2 regions of the Streptomyces sp. NPDC048650 genome follow, and region 2 is predicted to be linked to the other one. Evidence: riboswitches for the same ligand, from Rfam matches in the RefSeq annotation. Region 2 holds a riboswitch; the other holds the start of a gene.
What was found. A riboswitch is a leader RNA that binds a small molecule or an ion and turns the genes downstream of it on or off. The one in region 2 is predicted to bind cobalamin.
Positions count from the first base shown of each region.

Region 1: another riboswitch for cobalamin. It lies ahead of ACGFML_RS12260 (HoxN/HupN/NixA family nickel/cobalt transporter); the one in region 2 lies ahead of thiI (tRNA uracil 4-sulfurtransferase ThiI).

Region 1 covers NZ_JBICVM010000003.1:649,315-656,031, reverse strand. Annotated here, with positions in the region: gene ACGFML_RS12285 (nucleoside/nucleotide kinase family protein) at 1-63, shown strand, start outside; gene ACGFML_RS12280 (hypothetical protein) at 246-962, opposite strand; gene ACGFML_RS12275 (hypothetical protein) at 1,132-1,542, opposite strand; gene ACGFML_RS12270 (MarR family winged helix-turn-helix transcriptional regulator) at 1,642-2,169, shown strand; gene ACGFML_RS12265 (alpha/beta fold hydrolase) at 2,236-3,084, shown strand; cobalamin riboswitch at 3,130-3,344, shown strand; gene ACGFML_RS12260 (HoxN/HupN/NixA family nickel/cobalt transporter) at 3,375-4,484, shown strand; gene ACGFML_RS12255 (VOC family protein) at 4,578-5,078, opposite strand; gene ACGFML_RS12250 (DoxX family protein) at 5,156-5,707, opposite strand; gene ACGFML_RS12245 (hypothetical protein) at 6,318-6,518, shown strand.
Region 2 covers NZ_JBICVM010000013.1:68,123-74,839, reverse strand. Annotated here, with positions in the region: gene cobF (precorrin-6A synthase (deacetylating)) at 305-1,126, opposite strand; gene thiI (tRNA uracil 4-sulfurtransferase ThiI) at 1,123-2,457, opposite strand; cobalamin riboswitch at 2,608-2,826, opposite strand; partial or broken gene ACGFML_RS29840 (SRPBCC domain-containing protein) at 2,940-3,137, opposite strand; gene ACGFML_RS29835 (hypothetical protein) at 3,149-3,427, shown strand; gene ACGFML_RS29830 (hypothetical protein) at 3,664-4,530, opposite strand; gene ACGFML_RS29825 (hypothetical protein) at 5,054-5,518, shown strand; gene ACGFML_RS29820 (hypothetical protein) at 5,800-6,042, opposite strand; gene ACGFML_RS29815 (DUF3662 domain-containing protein) at 6,293-6,700, opposite strand.

The DNA of each region.
Region 1 (6,717 bases), on a different contig from region 2:
GACCGCGCCGATCTCGTCGTCACCTTCGCCCCCGGCGAAGCGCCCCCGGCCCGGGGCGACTAGGGCCCGGGGCGACCAGGGCCCGTCCGACGGGTTGCTCGCAGCCCTTGTGGGAGCGGGGTGGCACTCACCGCCCGGTGACCGGTTACCGTCTGCCGTCTGCCGTCTGCCGTCTGCCCCGAGGCGGACAGCTCGGGGAGGGCGCACACCGCATGTTCGGAGAGCCAGGGCCGGCCGGGCAGGTCTTACTTGTGGGCGCTGATCACACCGCCGGCGCTCAGCACGATGTACACGCCGTTGGCGTCGACCCCGACGTCGTGCCCCTTCGTCTCCAACGTGGCGGCCACGCCCTCGAAGCCGGTGATCTGCGCGCGGTAGCGCAGCTCGCCGACCTTCGTGACCTTGGCCTTCCAGCCGCCCGCGAGCGTGAAGGTGCCCGGTCCCTGGTGCTCGCCGCCCATCCAGGAATGGATTTCGCCGCCCATCGTGAGCACGACGTACATACCGTTGGCGTCGAGCCCGGCGTCGGCGTCCTGCCCCGTCGTCTCCATCGTGGCCACGACCGAACCCTCGCTGACGATCTCGGCGCGGTAGCGCTGGGAGCCGAGGTCGTAGATCTTGGCCGTGCTGCCGTCCACCAGCTTCTGGGTGCGCACCGGGGATCCCGTATTCGCCTTGGCGGCATTCGTGCTGCCCGACTGCTTGCCCGCGGCGCCCGGCTTGGTGCCGGTCTTGGCATCGGAGCCCGCCTTGCCATCGGAGTCCTGCACTCCGGCGGAGGAGCCGGCGCCGCTGGACTCGGCGGCGGCCTTGCCCGATTCCGCGTGGGCCGCGGGCTTGGTACCGGTGGCGTCCGAGCCGGAGCAGGCGGTCAGGGTGAGGCCGGCGGCTGCGGTCAGAACCGCGGCGGCCATGCGCAGGGTGCGGCGACGGGCGGTGCGGGCAGTGGTGCTGGAGCTCATTGCGGGTCCCCCAGGGCGGTCCGTGTCGTTGTCTTCTCGGTACGTCACCCACTCTGACCGGGGCCGCTGTTGCCGGGCTGCCGCTCCGCTAACGTCCGGCTAACACGGACGTGAGGAGGGGGAGGAAGCCACGCGACCCGTCGGACACGTCTGGGCCCTGTCGGGTGGATCAGCGCACAGCGTCAGACGGACGACGGGAGTCTGCGGACACGTCCGAGGAATCGGTCAGCAGACCCACGACGGACAACGCGCCCCACCCCAGCGACACCGCCACCGCCTTCGCTTTCCGCTCGCGCCCCGGCAGGGTGGCGGCGAGCAGCACGGCGTCGCCGAAGTCCGCGGCGATGCGCACACAGGCCGCCGTGCGCAGCGACGGCCCCGCGGGAGCCAGCACCATCGCGAGTCCACTCGCCGCGTCGCGCCAGCCGAGCGGGCGCAACGCCGTCCGGGTCTCCCGCGCGGTGCGCCCCTCGTCGTCGACGAGCCCCGAGGGCCGGGCCAACAGGCCCGGCAGCGCCGTCACCGCCAGGCCGTACACCGCGGTGGCCGCTCCCACCGCGCGCAGCAAACGCACCGTCATCCGCCGCCCGCCTCCTTCCTCGTCGCCCCCGTCACCTCACCAACAGCCTTCCGCACGGACACCCTTCCCAAACGACATCTCCAGTGTCATCATGACATCATGAGTGTCGTTGAGTCGGGCGCCGGCGACGAGTCGGCCCCCACCGAAGAGCTGCTGTACGACGTCATACGGCGCCTGTGGCCCCTGCACCGCACGATCGTGCGCGCGGTGGAGCGGGAGCTGGAGGGCACGGGCATGACCGCCGGCGAGCACGCGCTGCTCGACGCGCTGCGCAGCCAAGGCCCGCGGACGGTGCCGCAGTTGGCCCGCTCACTGGGCCTCGACCGACAACCGGTACAGCGCTGGGTGAACCACGCTTCGGAGCTGGGCCTGGTCGTGACGGCACCCAACCCCGCACACCGCCGCTCCTCGCTGATCCGACTCACCGCCGAGGGCGGTGAGGTGATGCGCGGAATCCAGGAGTCCGAGGCCGGCGAACTCCGCCGCGGACTGACCGACCTGTCCGCGGACGACATCTCGACGACGCTGCGCGTACTCGACCGACTCGGCGAGGAATTCCGGCACCTGGCGGACGGCTCGCACGTTGCCCCAGAGGATCTCGACAACAAGGACAACCAACCCGAATAACCCCACCGGCCCACGCCGGGGACGGCCCGCTCCCCGTCCCCGCCCACACAAGGAAGTGCACGCAGCATGACCCACCCGTACAGCGCCTGGACCGAACTCGACAACGGCACCGTGCCGGTCAGGGATGGCGAGCTGTTCTACGAGACGGCCGGCGAGGGCCCGGCGGTGGTGCTGCTGCACGGCGGTGTGCTCGACCAGCGCATGTGGGACGAGCAGTTCTCCTGGCTGGTGGGCTCCGGCCACCGCGTGATCCGGTACGACTCCCGCGGCCACGGCCTGTCCTCCACCGTGGCCGGGGACTGGGCCAACCACGACGATCTCTGCGCCCTCCTCGACGCCCTGGATGTGCCGAGCGCCGTCCTCGTCGGCCTTTCGCACGGCGCCCGGGTGGCCCTCGACACCGCCGTCGCCCACCCCGAGCGGGTCGGCGCCCTGGCGCTCGCCTCCCCCGGGATCAGCGGCCGCGCCTTCACCGACCCGTTCATCCTGGAGCACATCGGCGCACAGGTGGCGGCGATCGGCGCACCGGACGGCATGGAGCGGTATGTCGAGCACTTCCTGCGGATGTGGGTGGACGGCCCGCACCGCGGACCGTCCGATGTCCATCCCGGGCTGCGCGAGCGGATGCGCGCCTCGGCCGCGGCGACGGTCGAGGTCCACGCCGACGGCATGGGTGCCGGTATGCCGGTCGAAGTCGGCGCCGCCGGCCGGCTGTCCGAGATACGGGTGCCGACGATCGTGTTCGACGGTGACCTCGACAGCACGGACATCGCCGCCAACGCCCACGCGATCACCCTCGCCGTCCCCGGCGCCCGCCGGATCCGGATACCGGCCGCCGCCCACATGGTCAACCTGGAGAACACCGTGCTCTTCGACCGCGAACTGCGGGCCTTCCTGTCGGCCTTGCCGCGCTGAGGGTCCGGCCGCCAAGGGGCCGTCGGTGACGTTCGGGGTCGGCGGTTAGAGTGGCTGTGCCGTGGTGTTCGGGAAGACCGGTGACGGACCTTGTGGTCCCAGACCGGAGCGGCCCTCGCCACTGTGATCGGGAAGTCTCCGTTCCTTCCGTACGCGCGTGAGCGCATACGGCGCCACTGACCGCAGCCCGCGGCCGGGAAGGCGGGAGCGGATGCGTGCACCCGTAAGCCAGGAGACCGGCCACGGCATCTCACGAACTGATCCACGAGGTGCTGGAGCGTGACCGACGGATGGCCCTGTCCACCGATACCCCGACGACCCCTGCCCCCGCCGCGTTCCGCTGGCGCCGGCAGGACACCGTCCGCACGGCGGGCCTGATCGCCGTCATAGCCGGGCTGCACGTCGTCGCCTTCGGCGTGCTCTTCCTTCTCGTGGTCCCGCACCGCTACACCGTGGGGAGCCAGGTCTTCGGCGTGGGGCTCGGCATCACCGCCTACACCCTCGGCATGCGGCACGCCTTCGACGCGGACCACATCGCGGCCATCGACAACACCACCCGCAAGCTGATGGCCGACGGCAAGCGGCCGGTCTCGGTGGGCTTCTGGTTCGCCCTCGGCCACTCCAGCGTGGTCGTCGCGATGGCCGCCCTGGTCGCGGGCGGCGCCCAGCTCGCGGGCACCCTGCTCAACGATCGGTCCCGCACCCACCAGATCCTGGGCACCGTGGGCACCACGGTGTCCGGAAGCTTCCTCTACCTCATCGCCGCCCTCAACCTCATCGCGCTGGCCGGGATCTGGCGGGTCTTCCGCGGTCTGCGCGAGGGCCGCTTCGACGAGGCCGAGCTGGAGCAGCGGCTCGATTCGCGCGGCTTCATGAATCGCGTCCTGGGCCGGTTCACCCGCTCCATCTCCCGCCCGGGCCAGATGTTCCCGCTGGGCTTCCTCTTCGGGCTCGGGTTCGACACGGCGACCGAGGTCACGCTGATGGTGATGGCGGGCAGCGGCGCCGCGGCCGGTCTGCCCTGGTACGCCGTGCTGTGCCTGCCGCTGCTGTTCGCCGCCGGAATGAGCCTCTTCGACACCCTGGACGGCACCTTCATGAACTTCGCCTACCAGTGGGCGTTCTCCAACCCGGTGCGCAAGGTCTACTACAACCTCACCATCACCGGCCTGTCCATCGCCGTCGCCTTCCTCATCGGCACGATCGAGCTGGTCACCGTCCTGCACGACAAACTCGGCCTCAACGACGCGGTGACCGGCTGGATTTCCGGCCTCGACCTCGACAACGTCGGCTTCATCATCGTCGGCCTGTTCGTGCTGGTGTGGGCGGCGGCACTGGCGTACTGGCGGCTGGCCGGGGTCGAGAAGCGCTGGGCAACGCGGGCAACGTCGGGCTCCTGACCCCCGGGCAACGCCCGGGCGGCGTCGGGCTCCTGACGCCCGGCCGGTGAACCGGCACACAGGGCCCGTCCACCGCTTCTGCCGTACCGCCCGTCAGGTGGCCGAGCCGGCGGCCGCACCGGTCATCAGGTCGGGCCCCCAGCGCTCGAGCTCCGCCGCGAGATCGAGCGGCCGCAGCCGGTGCGTCTCGTCCGGGCCCGGCCAATCCTCCCGCGGCACCCGCCACATCACCTCGAACTCGTTGCCGTCCGGGTCCTTGGCGTACAGGGACTTGGAGACGAGGTGGTCCGTGGCACCTACCAGGGCGCCGCGGGCCGCGAGCCGGGCCTCGGTCGCGGCGAGTTCGCCGAGCGTGCCGACCTCCCACGCCAGGTGGTAGAGCCCGGCCCGGCCCGACTCCGGACCCGGTGCGTCAGCGCCCACCGCGAACAGCCCCAGATCGTGGTCATTGAGCGAATCCGGCGCGCTGAGGAACGCGGCGCGCCCGGGTATCTCGACATCCAGCGTGAGGCCGAGGGCCTCGGTGTAAAAGGCGACGGAGCGCGCCACATCGCGGATGTAGAGCACCGCGTGATTGAGACGTCGTACGGACACAGCCCTCTCCCATTTCTTCCGCCGCAACGCCCCCAGGGCGCCACGGTCCTGCTGTCTCTACGGATCCCCGCCGTGCGCTAGGCACGGACCAGCAGCACGCCCCCTGCGGCCACGACGGCGAGCACCAGCGCGATCACACCGTGGGTGAGCCGGTGCGCCCGCAGCACGGGCAGCAGGCGGTCGGCGGCACAGCGTCCGGGCCCCGCCAGCGCCAGCGCAACCGCGCCGGCCGTCAGCAGCAGCTCGTACTCCACACCCTTCGGCGCGAAGAAGCCCCCGCCCCACTTCACGGCGAGCGCGTTGATCATCGTGCCCACGACCGCCGCGGCAGCGAGCGGCGTGAGAAGCCCCAGCACCAGGCCCAGCCCGCCGAGCATTTCGCTCGCCCCCGCCACCAGCGCCATCGTCTTCCCCGACGGATAACCGCTCATCTCGAAGAACTTCCCGGTCCCCGCCAGCCCGCCACCGCCGAACCAGCCGAACAGCTTCTGGGCCCCATGGGCGGCCATGGTCAGTCCGAGCACGACCCGCAGGACGAACAGGCCGGTGTCGTAGCCGTGGGGGGACGCGGCATGGCGCGTGTCCACACCGAGCCGGGGAATCTGGACAGTGCTGAGGGGGGATGTCATGGCGAACGCTCTTCCGGTGTCGAGGGCGATGCTATTTACTTGAAAGTTCAAGTCACTCACTACGACGATACACAGCACCCCCACCACGAACAACCACCATCCGGCCGACCGCCCCCTCGGCGGCCACCGCCCGGTCCCCGCCGACCCCCCAGCCTCTCCGCAACCTGCGGCGACCCCCTCCCTGCCCCCCTCACCGCCGAGACAACGTTCATGCACCAAAGCCGCATACGCGGACCGCTTCGCTCACCGGTGCCGGACGACGGCCGCAGCCACAGTCGCCCTGAACTGCCGCCACACTCATCCATCGGGCGCGTTCCGACGGGGCGCGCCGGCGACGGCGACATCAGCCTCGGCCGTCGCTGGCTGCGGCACGAGGCTGGCTGACGCAGGTGTCGCAGGTGTCGGTGGGCGGAGCGAAGCCTGTGTGACCGAGGAGCACCCGGATTGGCGTCACGGAGAGTCCAACTGCGCCTTCGGGTCGAGCTGATCGCCGTAGCCGGCTGCCGTCCATACATGGTGGCGGAAGTGCTCCGGCGTCACGATCCCCGGCCATGGGTGCCCTGAGGCATGCTGAGCAGCTGAACTCCTCCCTCGCCCCTTGGAGAGCAGCGTGGACCTGAGCGCCACCGGCGAACCCGTCGTCGTGCACGAGGGCACCCAGGTCGATGTCGGCGTTCACCTTAAGATGGAGCGCGAAGGGGACCTCGGCGGGAACGAGTTCGACGCCGATGCAGGTGCTGATCCCTGGCAGGGCCAAACGGAGATGATCCGGCACAACCTTTGTCGACTACGTCTCGTTGAATCGGCATGATGACATCACGGAGCCTTGTTCCCGCTGCCGTTCTAGTGGCCGCTGTATGTGGTAGCTCAGCACCGGCCCACGCAACCACCGTCATTGGGTTCGGAAATGCAATTTTCAACAACACCTGCATTAACTCCTCCGGAGGCGCTGCTGCAGGGCACGTTGACGCGGCTTCCGCAACTGTTGGGGGGAACGGCTTGAGGTTGCC
Region 2 (6,717 bases):
GCTCACATGTCGGACTGTGAGATGAGCCACCGGCGGGGTGCGGTTTCAGGGCGCGGCGGCGATGTCGGCGCGCACGCCGTCGTCGGTGGGCGGTCCCGCGGTGCGTCGGACGGCGAGCGGTGCGTCGGCTGTCACATGGCCGGAAATGGCCCTGCTGACCAGATGGCGGCCAGACGGTGGCCGGACGAGGCGCTCGCCGCCCAACGCAAGAGCACGGGCTTCGGTCACCGTCGACGCGCAACGGGCCCATCCGGCCGTGGGCGACGTACACCGGCGTGCAACAGCGGGACGCGCGGGCGGGGTTCTAGCCTCCGCGCACGGGAGACACGGCATCTGCCGGCGGCTCCGGGTCATCCGCCCGCAGCAGGCAGGCATCCATGATCCAGCCGTGACGCTCCCGGGCCGCGGCACGCAACTCCAGTACCCGGTCGGCGACTTCGGCCAACGGTCCGGAGACGAGCAGCTCCTCGGGTGTGCCGACGTAGGCGCCCCAGTACACCCACCAGCCCTCCTCCTGGTGGACGGTGAGTGCCGCACCGACATCGAGCATCACGGCGACGTCCTCGCCCTCGGCGAGCCCGGACCCGGCAACGTGCCGACCGGGTGCGATCCGGACCGGGCGGCCGAGCCGGGTCAGTGTCGTACGGTGCCGGGCGGCCAGCACCGAGAGGCTGCTCACCCCGGGAATCACGTCGTAGGTGAAGGACACCGCACCGCGGCCGACGACCTCTTCCAGCGTGTCGATCGTGCTGTCGTAGAGAGCGGGGTCACCCCACACCAGGAAGGCGCCGGTCCCGCCCGGCGCCAGCTCGTCCCGGATGAGGCGCTCGTACAGGGCGGCGCGGCGGTGGCGCCAGTCGACGACCTGCGCCTGATAGCCGGCCGGGCTCGCGGGGGAGCGATCGCGGCGCGGGTCCGCGGCCTCGACCACCCGGTGCCCGGGACCGGCGTGCTCGGCCACCAGATTCCTGCGCAGCCGGGTCAGCTCGGATGCCTGTGCGCCCTTGTCCAGGAGGAAGAACACCTCGCAGTCCCGCATGGCCCGGACGGCGGCCAGCGTCACATGATCGGGATCCCCTGCGCCGATCCCGATCACCAAGATCCGCCGCCGGCCGTCTCCGGTCATGAGGACACCGTCCCGGACGGCGCCGTCGCACACGCGGCCGGAACGGGGCGGCTGGGCGTGGGGCCCCCGTCCGGGCCGTCCGCTTCGGCCTCCCCCTCCCCGCCGGTCTCTCCCGGGTACATGATCTGGACGTCACGCAGCAGACCGTTCACCAGGTCGTCCAGGTCGAGTCGCTTCTCCACCGAGTGAAGGTGCGTCAGCCCGGCCCGGAGGGCGACGCGGGGCGGGGCGAGGAGCTTGCAGCAGTCCTCGTCCGGCAGCACGGAGATCTCCGCGGTGCCGATGGACCGGGCCTCGTCGATGATCTCCTGCTTCTCCCAGCCGACCAGCGGCCGCAGCACCGGCAGGGTGGCGGCCTCGTCGACGGCGGCCATGTTCGCCAGGGTCTGGCTGGCCACCTGCCCCAGACTGTCACCGGTCACCAGGGCCTCCGCTCGGGTCCGGCCCGCCAATGCGGAAGCGGCGCGGACCATCAGCCGTCGCTGCGCGACGACCTGAAGCCTGCCGGCACCCGCGATGGCCAGTTGCTTCTGCGCGTGGCCGAGGGCGATGACGTGCAGCCGCCCCCCGGGCTGGTAGCGGTTGAGTTCACGGGCGAGGGCGTAAGCCTTGTAGACGGACGCGGCGTTCGTGAACGGAGCGCCGGTGAAGTGGACGAAGTCGCAGCGCAGTCCACGGCGCATCGCCCGGTAGGCCGCCACCGGCGAGTCGTACCCGCCGGAGAGCAGCACCAGGGCGCGTCCGCTGGAGCCGACGGGCAGTCCGCCCGGCCCCGGATGACGGGTCCAGGAGACATAGCTCTCCTTGTGATCGACCTCGACCGAGACCCGTACGTCCGGGCTGGAGAGGTTGACCGGCACAGGGCCCAGGGCCTCCCGGACGCGCGCCCCGAGGAAGCGCTCGAATTGCGACGAGGTCATCTCGAAGCTCTTGTCCCGGCGCTTGACCCGCACGGCGAAACTGATGCCGGGCCGCTCGGCGCGAACGGCGGCGAGCGCGTCCACGGCCGTCTTCGTGATGTCCGCCACGGTGCTCGGGACGCGCACGGCGGGCTCCACCGAGTTGAACCCGATCACCCGGCGGGCGCGCTCCACCAGGACATCCTGCGAGACCTCGCCGCCGAGCACGGTGACGTTCTGGCCGTCCTTGATCCACGTGGAGCCGCCGACGCCCCGCAGGGCGCGGCGGAGGTTGTCGTGCAGCCGCTCGGTGAACAGGTGCCGGTTGCGGCCCTTGAGGAAGACCTCACCATGCTTGAGCAGGACACAGGTCCCGCTCGGGTGGGGCGTTCTGGGGGAGGGGACGGAGGGAATGCTCGGTTCGCCGGGCACGAAACTCTCCTTCGCGAGTCGTCGTGAGGACCGGTGTCGGGCCTCCGTTCGGGGTGCGGGACCGCCCGCGCCAGGGGCGCGGAGGGGTGAGTCGCACCACTCGCTCAGCGGTCCCGCTACCGGGTCGCAAGGAATACGTGCGTGGCGATCGCACCCCGCACGAGCAGTGGCAGGTCTTCGGACTCGTGGGCACATCCCGAAGGACGGGACACCTACTGACCGTCGCTTCCCGGGTCACACCTGTACCCAGTGCTTGGTGACGGCGGTCGTTCCCACTCACCGCTGCGAGGCAGTTCCGGACTCCCACCGGATTCCCTCTTACGACACCCCGTCTGGCGGGCGGGGCGAACCAGCTGCGGGTCCAGGGTAGACAAAGCGGCGCACGGTCCGTGAACGAGGCGGGTAGTGGGCAGCGGCCGCTCTCACGGCGTCGCGCGTGCAGGGTCACGGGATACCCTGATCGAGGCGTGTGACCTGTACGGCTACAGCCGCCCGAGCACGTTCCGGAGCGCGTCCATGACGTGTGTGCGCCAGCCGCTGCCGATGAGCTTGCGGGCCATCATCTGGGCCGGGTCGTCCGGGTCGAACCCCTCGTGGACGAGGAAGAGGCGAGTTCCGCGACCTTCCGGCTCCAGCGTCCAGGTGATCGTCCAGTCGGCGGTGTTGGCGGCGGAGGTATCCCGGCCGCATCGTGGCGATCGAGGCGGTGTGGGATGGCGATACTGTCCACGACTGGTTCGTGAACGTGCCGGCCGTCACCGCCGACCCCTCGGGAGAGCAGCCGATGGCCACCATCTACCGGGACACGGCCGTGCGGTACCTCGGAACACGCGAGGGTGAGGGCCCGGTTCACCCCTCGGCGGCAGCCGCCGACAGGGCCGGCAGGGCCCTGGCCGCCCACCTCTCGGTTCCCTTCCACTTCGGGAGCCCCGACACCCCGGACGACCAGGACCCCCGCTGGCGCCCTTGAGACGGGAAGGCGTCGCCCGGGTATCACCGTGCGGACCTGAGGAAGCGCCGGCGACTGCCGTGCGCTTGCGCAGGTGCCCGCTTCGCGCAGCTCACGGACCTGACCGGGAACCCGCCCTGCGTGGCCCCGGCGCAAGTCGTCGCGAGCTGCGCCGGATCGGGCGTACGGAGAGCTCGTGCCGGGCGTGCCGGTGCTGGGTCGGCGCCCCCTGCGAGGGCACGAGCGGCGGAGCGCCGTCAGCCGAGGCAGACCACGCCCAGTACGCATACCTGCGTCGGCGCTGCCGGGTCGGCCGAGGGGGTGGGCTGCGCCGTCGGCTGCTGCTGGCCGGCCGGCGACGTGGCGGTGTCGGACGGTTCGGCGGAAGCGGACGGGGTGGCCTTCGGTGCTGCTGCTGCGGTGTCGTGGGTGGGCGCGGTATCGGTGTGCGTGGTCCTGGCCGGCGTGGACGCAGTGTGCGGCGGCGTGCTCGGGTGCGTGAAGGGGTGGCCGGCCGCTGGGGATTGCTGGTGCCGGACCGGTGTGGCAGTGGGAGATGCGGCGTCGACGGTGGGTTGGTGCCCGGTCTCCCTGGACGGGCGGGTGCCGATGTGCCGCGACGCGCGGGAGTCCGGCCGTTCCGACGGCGAGGAGGGGGTGGCCGTCCGGGACGCGGCAGAGCGCTCCGGGTCCGGCGACCCGGCCGCCTGTGCGTGGCTGCTGGACGGCTTGTCGGGTAGCAGGGCAACGGTCAACGCGCCCCCGGCGAGGGCGAAGGCCGTTGCGGCCGCAGCCCGACGACGGTGCTTCTTCCAGCGCGCCAGCTGCCGACGCCGCGCCGCCCGGCCCTGCCCGGTGGGGGCGGCGGCTTCGAAGCCGGTGGTGGAACCGGCGCCCGAGCCCTCGGGCGGCGTCGCGTCGGATATGCCGTCGTTCGCGGCAGGCGGGGCATCGAAGGCCCGCGGTGCGGGGGCCGCCTCGGCCGGCCATGCCTCCCAGGTCGCCGCGGTGGCGGCCGGTGCGCGGCGGTGGGAAGGCGGCGCGATGTCCGGGGCGTAATCCCCGCATCCCGGGCACACGAGGGCGCCATTGAGATTCCGGCGGCACGACGAGCAGTAGTCCATCTGCGATCTTTCTGTGCTTGCTGCGTCGCCAGGGACGCCGGAGACCTGTTCGCGTTCGCACGCGGGATCGAGCGGTCAGTCACGCTAACGGCACCTGCCGAAGGCATCGCGTAGGGCTTGTGATGCTTCCGTGCAGATTCATTGCCGGCGTCCGGAGCGCTCCGGACATGTCATCCTGAATGCCGGGATGGGGGACGGGGCTCGATGGCGCCCCTGCCCCAGTCGCCGCCCGATTGCAGGCATGTCACGCCTCTACGCCGGACTTCAGATGTGTGGGGTGTGGGGTGTGTGGCGGGCCGTTGCCGGAGTGGGGTGGGCTTCGACGGTCGACGGCCTGGAGGTGTATCCGGCGGCGGGGGTGCTGTTCGTGGCGCCCCCCACCGCGCGTCGACTCCGGGGGAGAGACGCTCAGGGGACGGCACGGACAGTAGCTAGTCTTTTGTTGCCCCATGTTGCCCCACTCGGATGGGGCGCGTACTGAATCCGCGTGCCGTTCGGCATGCGTGCCGCAAGGAGGAAGCAAGTGACCGGGCCCAAGGGCAAGAAGACGAAGGGCCTGCGTTGGGCTCAATATGGCGCGGCGGCGCTGTTCTTCGGCTGGGTGGCGTTTCTCTGTGTGTCCATAGCCAACGAACCGTCGGAGAAGGCGGGCGCCGACGCACCGTCCAAGGGATCGTCGTCGCCCGCCGCGCTGCGCGACGCGTTCCGCACGGCCGTTCAGGAGCAGGATGCAGGTCGCCTGCAGCGGCTTTTCACGCACGACAGCGTTGCCGAAAAGTATGCGGATAACTACTTTGTCCAACTCAAGGCCGCGAACGCACACGGACTCCGACCGGTGGTGGAGAAGCTGGACAGCGATCGCTACCTCGTCGTCAGAGGACGTGGCAACCACGGCGCGGTCTGTACCTCTTGGACGCTGAAGGTGAACAACAGCCGTTGGTACCTCGACGGGACACCTCCCACGACAGGTGCTCTGTGTAGCGGCTGAATCAGGGGTTCGCGGGGGTGCCGCCGGTGGATGCGCCCGGTGGGTCGAGCAGGCCGGAAGCGGGATGCCGGGTCCGTCGCGGACCGAGTGGTGCCGTGGTGTCCGTCGTGCGCCGGCCGGAGGGCGACGGACCGGTGTCGGCACCCCTGTTCTTCCCTTTTCTTCGCGTGCGCGGAGGAGCGGAGGAGCCGTCCACACAGGCCCTCGGCCGGCCGAGTTCGTTCGCCGCCCGCGATCAGCGCGGCGAACGAAAACGGCCCGCGCATCCCGGACGGGCGACGTCAGTCGACCGGCTCATGCGGGACGGGCTGGTCGGCGCGAACGCCGGCGGCCTTGGGGACGCCGGTCCGACCGGTGCCGGCCTGATCGGTGTCGGGGACCGTTTTGTCGGGCCCCTCGGTCTCGCCCTCCGACAGTTCCGGGTCCCACGGATCCGGGACCCGACCGGCGGCATCAGCCTGGTGGCTCGGCAGGTCATGGGGTATCGGAGTGCTGTCGTCGCTCGACGTGTCACGGCGGGACATCAGTTGAGCTTCCTCCTTCATCGCTACGTCGGTGTCCTGGCCCCGTACCCGAGCACCGTTGCGGCATGCCCGGGTTTCCCTGGTGGCCCTTCGCCACCTCGACACGGCCCCGTGCGCTGCGCGTGGTGAGCCGTTTGGACAGAGCGGACGCGGACCGGCCCGCCGACTCCGCGCCCGGTCGAACCCGTCCGTTCCATGCCCGCCGGCAGTGACACGGTCGACGGTCGCGTGGGATCGCGCAGCCGCGGGGTTACCGCACGTGTGACGAGGACGGGCCGGAGGCGGCGGCCGGGACGTGGGCGAGGGCCGCGCTCGATATGCGGTACCGGCCGTTGGGCACGTCTGCGGTGGTGACATGGACGGTGAGCGGGCCGGCCCATTCGTAGCCGCGCTCGGCGGCGTGGCGGGCCAGCACATCGGTCAGTTGCCGTCCCACTTGCCCGCTTTCCTCGGCCAGTTTGTCGTGCACCACTCGTGCGAGCTCGACGGTGTAGTCATTGGGCACAAGGACACGGTCGGGGCTGCAGACGATCGCATGGTCGTCGCACTCGTCCCGTAGATCGTCGAACAGCTCGACCGGTTCGGTCGGGAAGATCTTGGCCAGCAGCGTGCTCTCGCACTCCTCCACCACGCGTTCCATCCGCCTCAGAAAGCCCATGGGGTGCGTGTGCCCGT